Regions from separate parts of the Staphylococcus hyicus genome, predicted to be linked through region 3. Evidence: riboswitches for the same ligand, from Rfam matches in the RefSeq annotation. Region 3 holds a riboswitch; each other region holds the start of a gene.

Region 1 (4,363 bases), 850 kb from region 3:
ACACCTGCAACAGCTGTAGATCCAACTAATGCAATTGCAGTAACAGTTATGCCAGAAATTAAAGCAGGGAGCGATTCAGGAATTAAAACTTTCCGTATCACCGTCCATGTGTTTGCACCCATTGACCAAGCTGCTTCTATCACACCTTTATCTATTTCTTTTAAAGCAATTTCAACAAGTCGTCCATAAAAAGGCGAAGCACCAATAATCAATGCAGGCAATGCACCTGTAGGGCCACTTATTGTGCCTAAAATTAAACTTGTAAAAGGAATCAGCAATAAAATCAATATAATAAATGGGATTGCGCGGAATAAATTAACGAAAAATGACACGAGATTATAAAAAATTCGACCGGCTTTAGATTTACTTTTAGAAGTTAGAAATAACACTACTCCTGTAATGATGCCAAATATAAATGCAAAGAAAGTCGAGATAATCGTCATATACAGTGTTTCATAGGTCGCAGTCCATACATCTGGCCAACGCACATTTGGCAGTGTTAGCATTTCATGCAATATCTCAGTAAAACTTTTACCCATGGGCAATCACCTCAACTTCAATTTGTTTCGATTCTAAATCAAGTTTTAATTGCTCAAACTGTGTTTGGTCGATGTTAGAAATATGTACAACAATAAAACCAATAGCCCCTGACTTAGAATGTTTAATATTGGCTTCTAATATATTTACAGCCACATCATACGTTTTTAAAATATACGAAATTATAGGCTGTGTCGTCACTTCACCTGAAAAGTTGAGTTTTATAAGTTTATCATTTGAATTTAACTTGACGAGACCTGAAATGTCTTCAAATTCAGCTTTAGGTTGAAGATCTTCTTGCACAAAGCGCTTAGTGACTGAATGTTTTGGATTTTCAAAAACTTCAGATACTTTACCTTGTTCAATTACCTTTCCATTTTCCATGACCGCAACTTCATCACAAATGCGACGTATAACATGCATTTCATGCGTAATAATCACAATGGTTAAGTTTTGCTCTTTTTTCAATTGAATTAATAAATCGAGTATTTCATCTGTTGTTTGCGGATCCAATGCACTCGTTGCTTCATCACAAAGTAATACCTCCGGGTCATTTGCAAGTGCTCTAGCAATACCAACACGTTGTTTTTGACCACCTGATAATTCTGATGGATACGCATGTTCACGCCCTTTTAAGCCAACACGTTCTATCAATTCCAATGCTTTTGCTTTAGCATGACGTTTCGATACACCCGCAATTTCTAACGGAAATCGTACATTATCAAGTACAGTGCGTGACCACAATAGATTGAAATGTTGGAAAATCATGCCCACTTTTTGTCTTTTATACCTTAGCGCTTGTTTGCTCAAGTGGCCTATATGATCTCCACCGATAACAACATCGCCAGACGTTGGTGTTTCTAAATAATTAAACAGTCGCACCAAAGTGCTTTTTCCCGCACCCGAAAAACCAATAATACCAAATATGGTACCTGTGTTAATGGTTAGATTAACATGATCAACAGCTAAAACGGATTTAGATTTGCTCTCGTACTGTTTAACGATATTTTTAAGCTCAATCATATCGCTTCCCCCTCAATGTGTTGCGAATTATCAAATTTCAGAACAAAAAAAGCTTTCTCCTATATAAAAATAAGAGAAAGCATAGATTTCGATGCGTTTCTCTCATCTTCAAAAGTATAAATACTTTATGTGAATTGGCACCATTTCTAAATTTAGACGGTTGCCGGGCTTCATAGGGCACATCCCTCCACCACTCTAGATAAGAGTTTTCTGAATATTGAATTGTTTAAATATTATCACTATCCTCGAATTTCGTCAATCACTTTTTTTAACCGTTCAAGTAAAAATGTAACAGATTGAAATGCATAAATGCGATCAACTTCTTTATCATTGTGCATAATTAACAAAATTGGAACAGATTGTATTTCGAACATTTGGCTAAATTCAGGATAATAATTTAAATCTCGTTTTTCTAAAGGCAATTGCGTGACACTATTAGCGATGTGTAACATGCGTTCTGACACTTTACACGTACCACACATCGGCGTATAGCCAAAGATTAATTTAATATCTTGTTCTTGTTCATTAAATGTATTGTTCGATTGCTCTAAAACACTCATGATATGAATACTTTCCTTTTACATAAAAATCGTTTTTGACGTCAAATCCATGCCGCCCTAAAACATTTGAGAGGTAATCTCGTGGACACCGTGCCACTTCACTAAAAGTTGAATCAATGAAGATATCTGTACTTTCACTTAAATACTTTGAAAACCATTTTCGAATCTTTCGCCCTTCAGTATCAGCATCAACAAGAATATATACTTGTTTGCCGTACAAAGATTCAATCATATTATCTAACTTTTCGATGCCCATCGTGCCATGTGTACAAATGATATCAACCGGTTCTAATAACACTTCCTTAACTCTTTTTTTATCAGATTTGCCTTCTACAACAATTACTTTATTAATCATCGCCATGGTCTTCACCTTCTAAAAAGTTAGTATTCAGTGCAAAAAAACTCCAAGATAATCAAAGGAATATCTAGGAGTTTAAAAATATTATTCGCCAATCATTTCTTGATAACCTTGTGCATCCATTAAAGCATCAAGTTCACTTTCATCGCTTAATTCAACTTTCACCATCCAAGCTTTCTCATATGGCGATTCATTTACAGCTTCTGGCTCGTCTTCAAGATCTTCATTCACTTCTACGATTTTACCAGATACTGGTGAATATAATTCTGAAACTGTTTTTACAGATTCAACGCTACCGAAAGTTTCGCCTTCTGATACTTCATCATCCACTTCTGGAAGTTCAACGAATACGATATCTCCTAATTCGTTTTGTGCAAAGTCTGTAATACCAACAGTTGCAACATTTCCTTCGACTTTTACCCACTCGTGTTCTTTTGAATATTTTAATTCACTTGGCACTGCCACTTGAATCCCCTCCTATATTTGTTTACAAGATAATCATGACACACATGTTTTTATCAATCAACTATTTTATTATAACCAAGTTTCACGATAAACTTGTTCATTAAAACCGACTGTAACTTTATCACCTAAAATTGCTAAAGGACGTTTCACTAACATACCATCGGACGCTAAAAGTTCTAACTTTTCATCCTCTGATAAAGTATCTAATTTATCCTTTAAATTTAACTCACGATATTTTGCACCATGTGTATTGAATAATCTTTTGATTTCAATTCCTGAACGGTCCACAATATCTTTAAATTCATCTTTCGTAGGTGTTAATTGAACGATATCAATAGGTTCAAAACTCACACCTTGTTCAGATAAAAATTTCGCTGCTTTTTTACACGTTGTACAATTAGGATATTGATAAAACTTAATCATGCTTTAACCTCCTCGCGTGACTTATATCAAATATAACAAAATTTGTTAAATTAGACTATTTTTTATACTAGTTTCATTATTTTGTTATTTATTAATCACGAAATATGACGTCTATGAATATATCCGTTATAATTTAAAACATATATTATAATGGAGGTATGTTACATGCAAAAGATTCAAGATATGGAAACGTTTAAATCAATTATTAATAAAGATGAAACAGTTATCGTCAAATTCGAAGCAGGATGGTGCCCTGATTGCAAAGCCATGGATATGTGGATCAGCCCTATTGTTGAAAAATACAATCAATATGAATGGTTTGTTGTAAATCGTGACGAAGTTGAAGAAGCGGCGTTAGCGTATGATGTCATGGGTATTCCAAGCATTCTTATCTTCAAAAACGGAGAAAAGTTACATCATTTACATTCTGCTCACGCAAAATCACCTGAACAAGTCGAATCATTCTTATCCGAGAGTTTAGGTTAACGTTAAAAAAGAACATATTAAAATCGTCTTCAAATTACTTTAAGCAATTTGAAGACGATTTTTTATGAATAGATATGCAATTTTAACCGTATGCGTACATCTATTAAATGTACTCTGTATAGATTCCTTTATTTTTACGTTTAGGTACTTTTTCCTTGTCATCTTCTAAATCGGTTAAATATATAAATCCGATTAAGCGTTCATCTGGTAGTACCCCAAAAACATTTCTAACTTTTGGATGAAAAATATATGTTGGCGTTTTCCAGCATGTTCCAATCCCTTTTTCATATAAGAGCAATAATAAGTTTTGTGCATATGCCCCAACCGCTAAATAGTTTTCATTTTCTTCCCGTTGACGTGCATCACATTTCATAATAATTGCTAAAAAACCACCTAAGTTAGTCACCGCATCGTAATGACTTTGTTGTTTATCGGCTTCTCGTGGAAATGCATAACGCGAGACTTCCTTGCTCATTTCCCCCAATTTATGCTTAGGCACATATACAACACG
Region 2 (4,363 bases), 840 kb from region 3:
GACACTCGCAATGATGAGTGCACTAAAAATGTTTAACATCACTGCGGTTACGACATATTTTGGTTCTATCATTTGCATATACGAGCCTAACATGGCCATACTTACAGCACTCATTGCGGAAGTGGTAATTGTGTATAATTTGGCTTTGGAAAGTTTCGGTATAAGGTCTTTAATCGTTAAAAAGACCTCTGGTTGTCCCAACATACTTGTTGAGATGGCAAAATAACTTTCTAAGCGACCCATTCGCGTGATTTTGTTAATTACTAAGCCGACATATTTAATGATAAACGGTAATATTTTAAAGTAATTTAAAATACCTATTAATACAGATATAAAAACTAAAGGGAGTAAGACGTGCATAAAAAATGTAAAGCCGCCTTTATTTTCTAAATCACCAAATACAAAATCGATGCCTGCTTTACTGATGTTCATTAACCCTTCAAAAAATTTACCGAGTGCTGTTAAGATATTGAGACCGATAGACGTGTTCATCATAAACAAAATCAGTAAGACTTGAATGACAAGCATAATGAGGGTCTTTTTAAAATCAATATGTTTGCGATCAAAACTGACGATATAGGCGATAAATAATGCAAATACCACCCCTGTCATCGTAAATAGTATGGACATAAACATCACCTACAGTTTAGAATATGATACTGCGATTTGTGCGCCAACGACTGCATTATTTTCGACAAGTTTAATATTTGTTGCAAGGGACTTACCTTCCGTTTTTTCGACAATTTTACTTAATAAAAATGGGGTAGAGTCTTTGCCTCGAATGCCTTTTTTTTCGGCCTCTTTCACAGCGTCATTAATAATTGTATCGATATACGCTTTGTCTAATTGATCAGCTTCAGGTACAGGATTTGCGATCACCATGCCACCTTCAAGTTGGAGGTCATGTTTCACTTTACAAATCGAAGCGATGTCATCGACATGATTTGCTGTTGAATTTAATTTGACGCCGCTTTTACGTGTGAAAAAGGCTGGAAGTTCTTCGGTTTGATAACCAATCACAGGAACACCTTTTGTTTCAAGATACTCCATCGTTTTTGGTAAATCTAAAATCGATTTGGCTCCAGCACAAATAACAGTGACATCTGTTTTTGAAAGTTCATCCAAATCCGCAGAAATATCCATCGTTTCTTCAGAACCACGGTGTACGCCTCCAATGCCACCTGTCACAAAGAACTTTATATCTGCAAGTGCTGCACATATCATTGTAGAAGCCACTGTTGTCGCACCGATTCTTTTTTGCGCGATAACTTCTGCTAAATCACGACGTGACACTTTTGCGACATTGTCACTTTTCGCGAGTAATTCTAACTCATTATCTTCTAAACCGATTTTGACCTTGCCATCTATTAATGCGATTGTTGCAGGTACTGCGCCTTGATTACGTATGATTTGTTCCACAGTTTTTGCCATCTGTACATTTTGTGGATAAGGCATCCCGTGAGAAATGATAGTAGACTCTAAGGCAACAATTGGTCGGTGGTTTGATTTTGCATCTTGGACTTCTTGAGACAACTCAATGTATTGTTTCATTTTGATATTCCTCCATATCTCGTAATAATTGTTTTTTATCTAAGTTTTGTCGAACCGTGTATTGCGTTTCTATTGTTTTACGCGCATTGACTAAACCGGCTTTTAAAGTATCTTCAATATCGAATCCTTTTAGCCAGCTGTAAATCACCGCACTTGAGAAAGCGTCGCCAGCACCTGTGACGTCTTCAACGTGTGAGGATGGAATGACTTGTTTCATAAATGTTTGCGTTGAACTACTATATATCAGTTCTTTCGTGCCATTCGTAATAATCACGTGACTAATGCCGAGATCATTTAATTGTTTGGCAGCGCGTTTTAAATCTTCAGTATCATTAATTGTCATCTTCAAAAAAGTTTCCGTTTCATCGCGGTTAATAATGAGCCAGTCAATCGCATGTAAGGAATCAGGCATATGTTTCATTTTTGGTGACGATACAGGAATGACGACGAGTTTAATGTTGTGTTTTTCACTATAGGCACATAAGAAATCAAGTGAATCTTTTGGTAAATTGAGATCGACAACGATACATTTAGCTTTCCGAAGTAAGTGAGTACGCTTGATTAAGAATTCTGGTGTCATTTCGTTATACACTTCCATGTCGGCAAGACCGTATTCCATATTGCCATCTTTGTCGATTAAAGCCGTATACGATCCTGTATTGGCGTTCTCAACTTGTTGGACGTGATCAAGACTCATAAAAGGACTGGACAAATGCTTAATCATGTCCCATTCACTATCATTTCCACTCGCAGAAAGCATAGCAATATTTTCACCTAAACGACCAAGGTTCTCAGCAATGTTGCGTGCGACACCTCCAACTGAGCGCGTTGATGTGACTGGGTTCGATGTTCCTTGTTGCAATGTTTGATTGACGTAAAATTTACGGTCAAGATTTGTAGCACCAATGCATACGATTGGAAAGTCATCATTGAGAACGTAGGCTTTACCGAGCACGTATTCTTTTCGAATGAGACCGGAAATAATATTTGCGACAGCAGGTCGAGAAAGTCCAACAGCTTTCGCTAATTCTTGTTGAGAGATGAATGGATTGTCTTGAATGCGTTCAAGGATTAATTTTTCATTTTTATTCACTATGGCACCTCCTAGTAAACAAAAGTTTGATTATTAAACTTTTGTTTAGGTTAGCAAATCAGCAACGTAATGTAAACGCTTTCAAAAGAACGTTCAAAAAGTTTACAAATTTCATTATATGTGCGATGTGCTTTTAAAAGTATTTTTCTGTAAGTTTTGTGTAGGCGACCCCAAATTATAAAAGTTGTCAGAATTTTGTGTTGACTTCAATACGTGAGTATAATAAACTAGTTTTAATTTCATATTACTTATCCAGAATGGTGGAGGGACAGGCCCTTTGAAGCCAGGCAACCTTTTAAGTTAGGTGCTAATTCCTGCAGGTGACATGCCTGAGAGATGAGTCTGATTACGTCACGTCTATCTTTCGAGGTAGGCGTTTTTTAATTTTAAGGGGGAATCAACATGACACAAGATTATCGATTTGAGACGCGACAATTGCACGCCGGACAAGAAGTGGATGCAGCTACGAATGCACGCGCACTTCCGATATATCAAACGACGTCGTTTAATTTTAACGATACGGATCATGCAGCCAATTTATTTGGTTTAGAAGAATTGGGGAATATTTATACGCGCCTGATGAACCCGACAACGGCAGTACTTGAAACCCGAGTAGCAGAACTTGAAGGCGGGATTGCGGGAGTGGCTGTTGCTTCAGGCATGGCGGCTATCACGTATGCGATTCAAGCTGTCGCACATGCAGGTGACCATATTATCGCATGTGAAACGTTATATGGTGGGACGCATACATTATTCACACATACGCTGTCTAAATTTGGAATAGAAGTGACACTCGTTGATACGAAAGACCCACAAAATGTAACTGCGGCCATTAAAGCGAATACAAAAGCACTATTTGTTGAAACCATTGGTAACCCTGAAGGCAACATCGAAGACTTTGAAAAAATAAGCGCAATCACAAAATCTTATGGCATTCCACTCATTGTAGATAATACGTTTGCATCACCGTATCTCTTTAGACCGATTGAATACGGCGCAAATATCGTTGTCCATTCCGCGACCAAATTTATCGGAGGCCATGGGACATCAATGGGTGGTGTCATTGTAGATGGTGGGAACTTCGATTGGAATAATGGTAAGTTTCCTGGATTAAGTGAACCTGATCCATCGTATCATGGCATCATCTTTAGCGAAAAGTTTGGTGACGCTGCACTGGCCTTTAAAATTCGCACGACATTATTACGTGATACAGGTGCCGCATTGTCACCATTTAACGCATTTCAATTAACACAAGGGTTAGAAACATTGTCATTGCGTATGGAACGTCATGTTGAAAACGCGGAAAAAGTAGCGCATTATTTATCGAACCATGCTAAAGTTGCGTGGGTGAAATATGCGGGACTTGAAACGAGTCCATATTACGACCTTAAAACAAAGTATTTGCCTCAAGGTGCTGGAGCTGTATTTACATTCGGTGTCAAAGGCGGTTATGAGGCAGGGAAGCAATTTATTGAAGCATTAGAATTATTTTCATTACTCGCAAATGTAGGAGATGCGAAATCGTTAGTGATTCATCCTGCTTCGACGACGCATCAACAATTAACGGTTGAAGAACAAGCGGCAGCAGGTATAGCACCGGAAACCATTCGACTCTCTATTGGACTCGAACATATTGATGATATTTTAAACGATTTGGCAAAAGGTTTTGCTGCGATTAAATAAATGGGGGATCTGTGTGACATCGATACAAAAACAAAC
Region 3 (4,363 bases):
GTAGCATCAATTTTAAAAACGCAATTCCCAGAAGCCTTCATTCATATTATTGGTTTTTCAAGGGGTGGTATTCAAGGGTTATTAACCTTTCAACATATCCCCGTTCACAGTTTTATTATATGGGGTGGGGTAAGCGATTTGCGTTTGATGTTTGAAGAACGTGTCGATTTAAGAGGAATGCTAAAACGTATGATTGGACACCCGAGTCAAAATATAGCTGCATATGAAGCGCGAAATGCGTTAAAAACCCTTCATAAAGAATCGCCGCCTATACTCATTATTCATGGTCATAAAGATAAGCAAGTGGGTATACAACATGCACATGTTTTAACGGCGCGATTAAAATACGTTGGCGCATCCTTTGATACTTATTATCAAATGGATGAAGGGCATGTCCCGAAGCCACATGCGATGCAAGAAGTATTATCATATATTCAAAGATGGATGAAGACGATTGAAAAAAGTAAAAGCTGTGATACATGAAATCAGTCATGTGTCACAGCTTTTGTCTTATCCTTTGAAGCCGCCTGTCTCTTCAAGATGTTGCGTATCATCACCAAATTTTTTGAAGTTCTCTTTAAAACGTGCCACTAAATCTTTTGCTTGTGTTTCATATGCCTCTTTATTTGTCCATGCGTTAATAGGTTGTAAAATTGTAGTCGGCACATCTTCTACTTTTTTAGGAATATTTAAACCGAAAATATGATCCTTTTCAAATTCAACATTTTTTAATTTTCCACTAATCGCATCATTGACCATTTTTCGTGTATGTCTTAGTTCAATACGGTTACCCACACCGTATTTACCACCGGTCCAACCTGTATTGACTAAATACACATCAACTTCGTGTTTATCAATTAAATTACCGAGAAGGTCAGCATAGACTTTCGCACTTAATGGCAAGAATGGTGCCCCAAAACATGTTGAAAAAGAGGGTTGAGGTTCAGTAATACCACGTTCAGTACCCGCAAGTTTTGATGTAAAACCGCTTAGGAAATGATACATTGCTTGATCTTTTGTTAACTTAGAAATAGGAGGTAATACCCCAAAAGCATCTGCTGTTAAGAAAATAATTGTATTTGGATGTGACGCTTTGGACGGAACGACAATGTTATCTATATGGTGAATTGGATAAGCAGCACGCGTGTTTTCAGTGAATTTGTTATCGTCGAAATCGACATATCCTTGTGAATCCACGACGCAATTTTCTAAAACCGTACCATATCTGATGGCTTTAAAAATTTGTGGTTCTTTTTCTGCGGACAATGAAATGGCCTTGGCATAACAGCCACCTTCAATATTAAAGACACCATTTTCATTCCATCCATGTTCATCATCACCGATTAATTTACGATTAGGGTCTGCTGATAAAGTCGTTTTTCCAGTACCAGATAATCCAAAGAATAATGCAACATCACCTTTATTACCCACGTTTGCAGAGCAATGCATACTCATTATTTTTTGTTTTGGTAATAAGTAATTCATCACAGAGAAAATTGATTTTTTCATTTCACCCGCATATTCCGTGCCCCCGATTAAAACGGTTTTATGTTTGAATGAAATAATGACAAACGTTTCAGACCGTAGTCCATCTTTGTCTGGGTCGGCTTTGAATGTTGGTGCCGATATAACTGTAAAGTCAGCTTTGATTTTTGAAGCTTCTTCTTTAGAGCTTGGCTTAATAAATAAATTTTGAGCAAATAAATTATGCCACGCAAACTCATTGACGACTGTTAAATCAAGTTGTGAATCTTTATCACTTCCAGCATAACCATTGAAAACAAATATCTCATCTTTACTGTCCAAATAATCAATCACTTGGTAGTACAAGTTTAAAAACTTTTCTTCTGAAATCGGCTGATTAACCGTACCCCAATCAATATCATCTTTGACTTGAGGATTGTCTACGATATATTTATCTTTTGGAGAACGTCCTGTATATACGCCCGTTTTTGCATTAATGGCCCCAAATTCTGTGAGTTCAGCTTCGTCTCGTTTTAAAATTTTGTTGTAGAGTTCAGTAGTAGTAAGTTGAAAATGAGATGAAGGCTTGGTTTTTAAAGCGTCAATTGCTTGTGTATCAAACGACATGGTTTATCCCTCCAATAGTGATTTCGGCGATGTAAGCCTTTACAATTCAAGAGTATAACACAATGATTTCATTATCCATACTGAAATTAGGTAATTTGGAGAGAAAAATAGTAAAATAATTAGATTGCTGTATCGGTTTTATATTTGTGTTACATAAACTCAAACTGAATTGACACTGTTAAAAAATTTATGTAATATAGGACTAACGGATTCTCTTATCCTGAGTGGTGGAGGGACATGGACCCAATGAAACCCAGCAACCTCTTCTTTTATAGAAGAAAGGTGCCAAACCGTTTGCAGACATATACAGTCTGAACGATAAGAGCGAATGGACGTTAAAGGCCTTCTCTCTATTTAAGAGTATGAAAGGCTTTTTTTATTGGCTCAGTTACAAAGAGAACTTCGTAATAAAATAAAAAGGAGCTTAATATGACTTACAATAGACGCTTATTTACTTCAGAATCAGTTACTGAAGGACATCCAGATAAAATTGCCGATCAAATTTCAGATGCAATTTTAGATGAAATTTTGAAAGGTGACCCGAATGCACGTGTGGCGTGCGAAACGACTGTTACGACTGGTATGGCTTTAATTGCTGGAGAGATTACAACTTCTACTTATGTAGACATACCTAAAGTTGTTCGTGAGACCGTTAAAGAAATCGGATATACTCGAGCAAAATATGGGTATGACTATAAAACAATGTCTGTACTTACAGCTATCGATGAACAATCACCTGATATCGCACAAGGTGTAGACCGTGCTTTAGAATATCGCGACCAAGATCAAGATGAAGTATTAAATATTGGGGCTGGAGACCAAGGATTAATGTTTGGATATGCGACAAACGAAACAGACACATTTATGCCGTTGCCGATAGATTTATCGCATAAGTTATCTAAGCGTTTAACGACGGTTCGTAAAGATGGAACATTAAGTTATTTAAGACCAGATGGTAAAGTACAAGTTACGGTTGAATATGATGAAAATAATCATCCTAAACGTGTCGATACGATTGTCATTTCATCTCAACATCATGAAGATATTGAATTGGAAGACATTCAAGAAGATTTAAAAAAACATGTGATTTATCCAACTGTTGAAGATCATTTAATTGATAAAGATACGAAATTCTTTATTAACCCAACTGGACGTTTTGTTATCGGTGGTCCTCAAGGTGATGCAGGTTTAACTGGTCGTAAAATCATTGTTGATACGTATGGCGGTTATGCGCGTCATGGTGGCGGTGCATTTTCTGGTAAAGATCCTACGAAAGTAGACCGTTCGGCTGCATATGCTGCACGCTATGTTGCTAAAAATATTGTAGCTGCAGAATTAGCAGATAAATGTGAAGTACAAATTGCTTATGCAATCGGTGTCGCACAACCGGTATCGATAGCTATTGATACATTTGGCACAGGAAAAGTGTCGGAAAACATTTTAATAGAAGCTGTTAGACAAAATTTTGATTTGCGTCCAGCCGGAATCATTAAAATGTTAGACTTACAACGACCGATTTATAAACAAACTGCGGCTTATGGTCATTTTGGACGCAATGATATTGATGTCCCTTGGGAAAAGACAAACAAAATTGATATTTTAAAGGAAGCGGTAGAAACGCTTAAATAAATTTTCTCAATAAAGATTCGCGATTTTATTCGCTTTTTTATATAATGATTATAATAAAGCAAATGAAGGAAAAGGTAGGTCAATGTCCATGTCACAATTAGATCCCATTCAAATTGGGTTAATCGTTGCGAGTGTGCTCGCATTCTTATTTCTTATCATGTTTTTATTTGCATTGCGCAGTAAGAAAAAAGTTAAAGAAACATATTCGAGTCAGTATCAATCTAAAGAAGAAAAATTAAACGCTGAACATAAAGAAGCTTTAGAAGAAGTTCGAATTGAAAAGAAAAAATCAGATACGCGTCATAAAGAACAATATGATGCAATGGTATCATCAAAAAATCGTGAAATTGATGCATTAAAATTATTTTCTAAAAATGATAGTGAATATATTACAGATATGCGTTTGTTAGGAATTAGAGAACGTCTTGTAAAAGAAAAACGTATCCGTCCTGAAGATATGCACATTATGGCAAACATATTCATGCCAACGAATTCTTTAGAAGAGATAACACGCATTAGTCATCTTGTACTAACGCGTACAGGTCTATATATTATTGATTCAGAATTATTAAAAGGACATGTATATCAAGGTGTAAGTCAAAGTCAATTCAAAGAAAATCCTATGATGGAACAGGTGTTTAAA

What was found. Region 3 has a riboswitch for S-adenosylmethionine ahead of metK (methionine adenosyltransferase). Riboswitches for the same ligand answer to the same signal wherever they lie in the genome.
Region 1: another riboswitch for S-adenosylmethionine. It lies ahead of SHYC_RS09470 (methionine ABC transporter ATP-binding protein); the one in region 3 lies ahead of metK (methionine adenosyltransferase).
Region 2: another riboswitch for S-adenosylmethionine. It lies ahead of SHYC_RS01285 (O-acetylhomoserine aminocarboxypropyltransferase/cysteine synthase family protein); the one in region 3 lies ahead of metK (methionine adenosyltransferase).

Annotation. Positions count from the first base shown of each region.
Region 1 covers NZ_CP008747.1:2,007,408-2,011,770, forward strand. The annotation lists gene SHYC_RS09465 (methionine ABC transporter permease) at 1-539, opposite strand, end outside; gene SHYC_RS09470 (methionine ABC transporter ATP-binding protein) at 532-1,560, opposite strand; SAM riboswitch class I at 1,660-1,766, opposite strand; gene SHYC_RS09475 (thioredoxin family protein) at 1,800-2,120, opposite strand; gene SHYC_RS09480 (toprim domain-containing protein) at 2,086-2,481, opposite strand; gene gcvH (glycine cleavage system protein GcvH) at 2,563-2,943, opposite strand; gene SHYC_RS09490 (arsenate reductase family protein) at 3,013-3,366, opposite strand; gene SHYC_RS09495 (thioredoxin family protein) at 3,532-3,852, shown strand; gene SHYC_RS09500 (nitroreductase family protein) at 3,956-4,363, opposite strand, start outside.
Region 2 covers NZ_CP008747.1:312,783-317,145, forward strand. The annotation lists gene SHYC_RS01270 (NupC/NupG family nucleoside CNT transporter) at 1-630, opposite strand, end outside; gene SHYC_RS01275 (pseudouridine-5'-phosphate glycosidase) at 640-1,551, opposite strand; gene SHYC_RS01280 (carbohydrate kinase) at 1,535-2,644, opposite strand; SAM riboswitch class I at 2,890-2,987, shown strand; gene SHYC_RS01285 (O-acetylhomoserine aminocarboxypropyltransferase/cysteine synthase family protein) at 3,047-4,327, shown strand; gene SHYC_RS12220 (hypothetical protein) at 4,341-4,363, shown strand, end outside.
Region 3 covers NZ_CP008747.1:1,155,683-1,160,045, forward strand. The annotation lists gene SHYC_RS05515 (alpha/beta hydrolase family protein) at 1-483, shown strand, start outside; gene pckA (phosphoenolpyruvate carboxykinase (ATP)) at 511-2,091, opposite strand; SAM riboswitch class I at 2,304-2,416, shown strand; gene metK (methionine adenosyltransferase) at 2,521-3,720, shown strand; gene SHYC_RS05530 (NERD domain-containing protein) at 3,809-4,363, shown strand, end outside.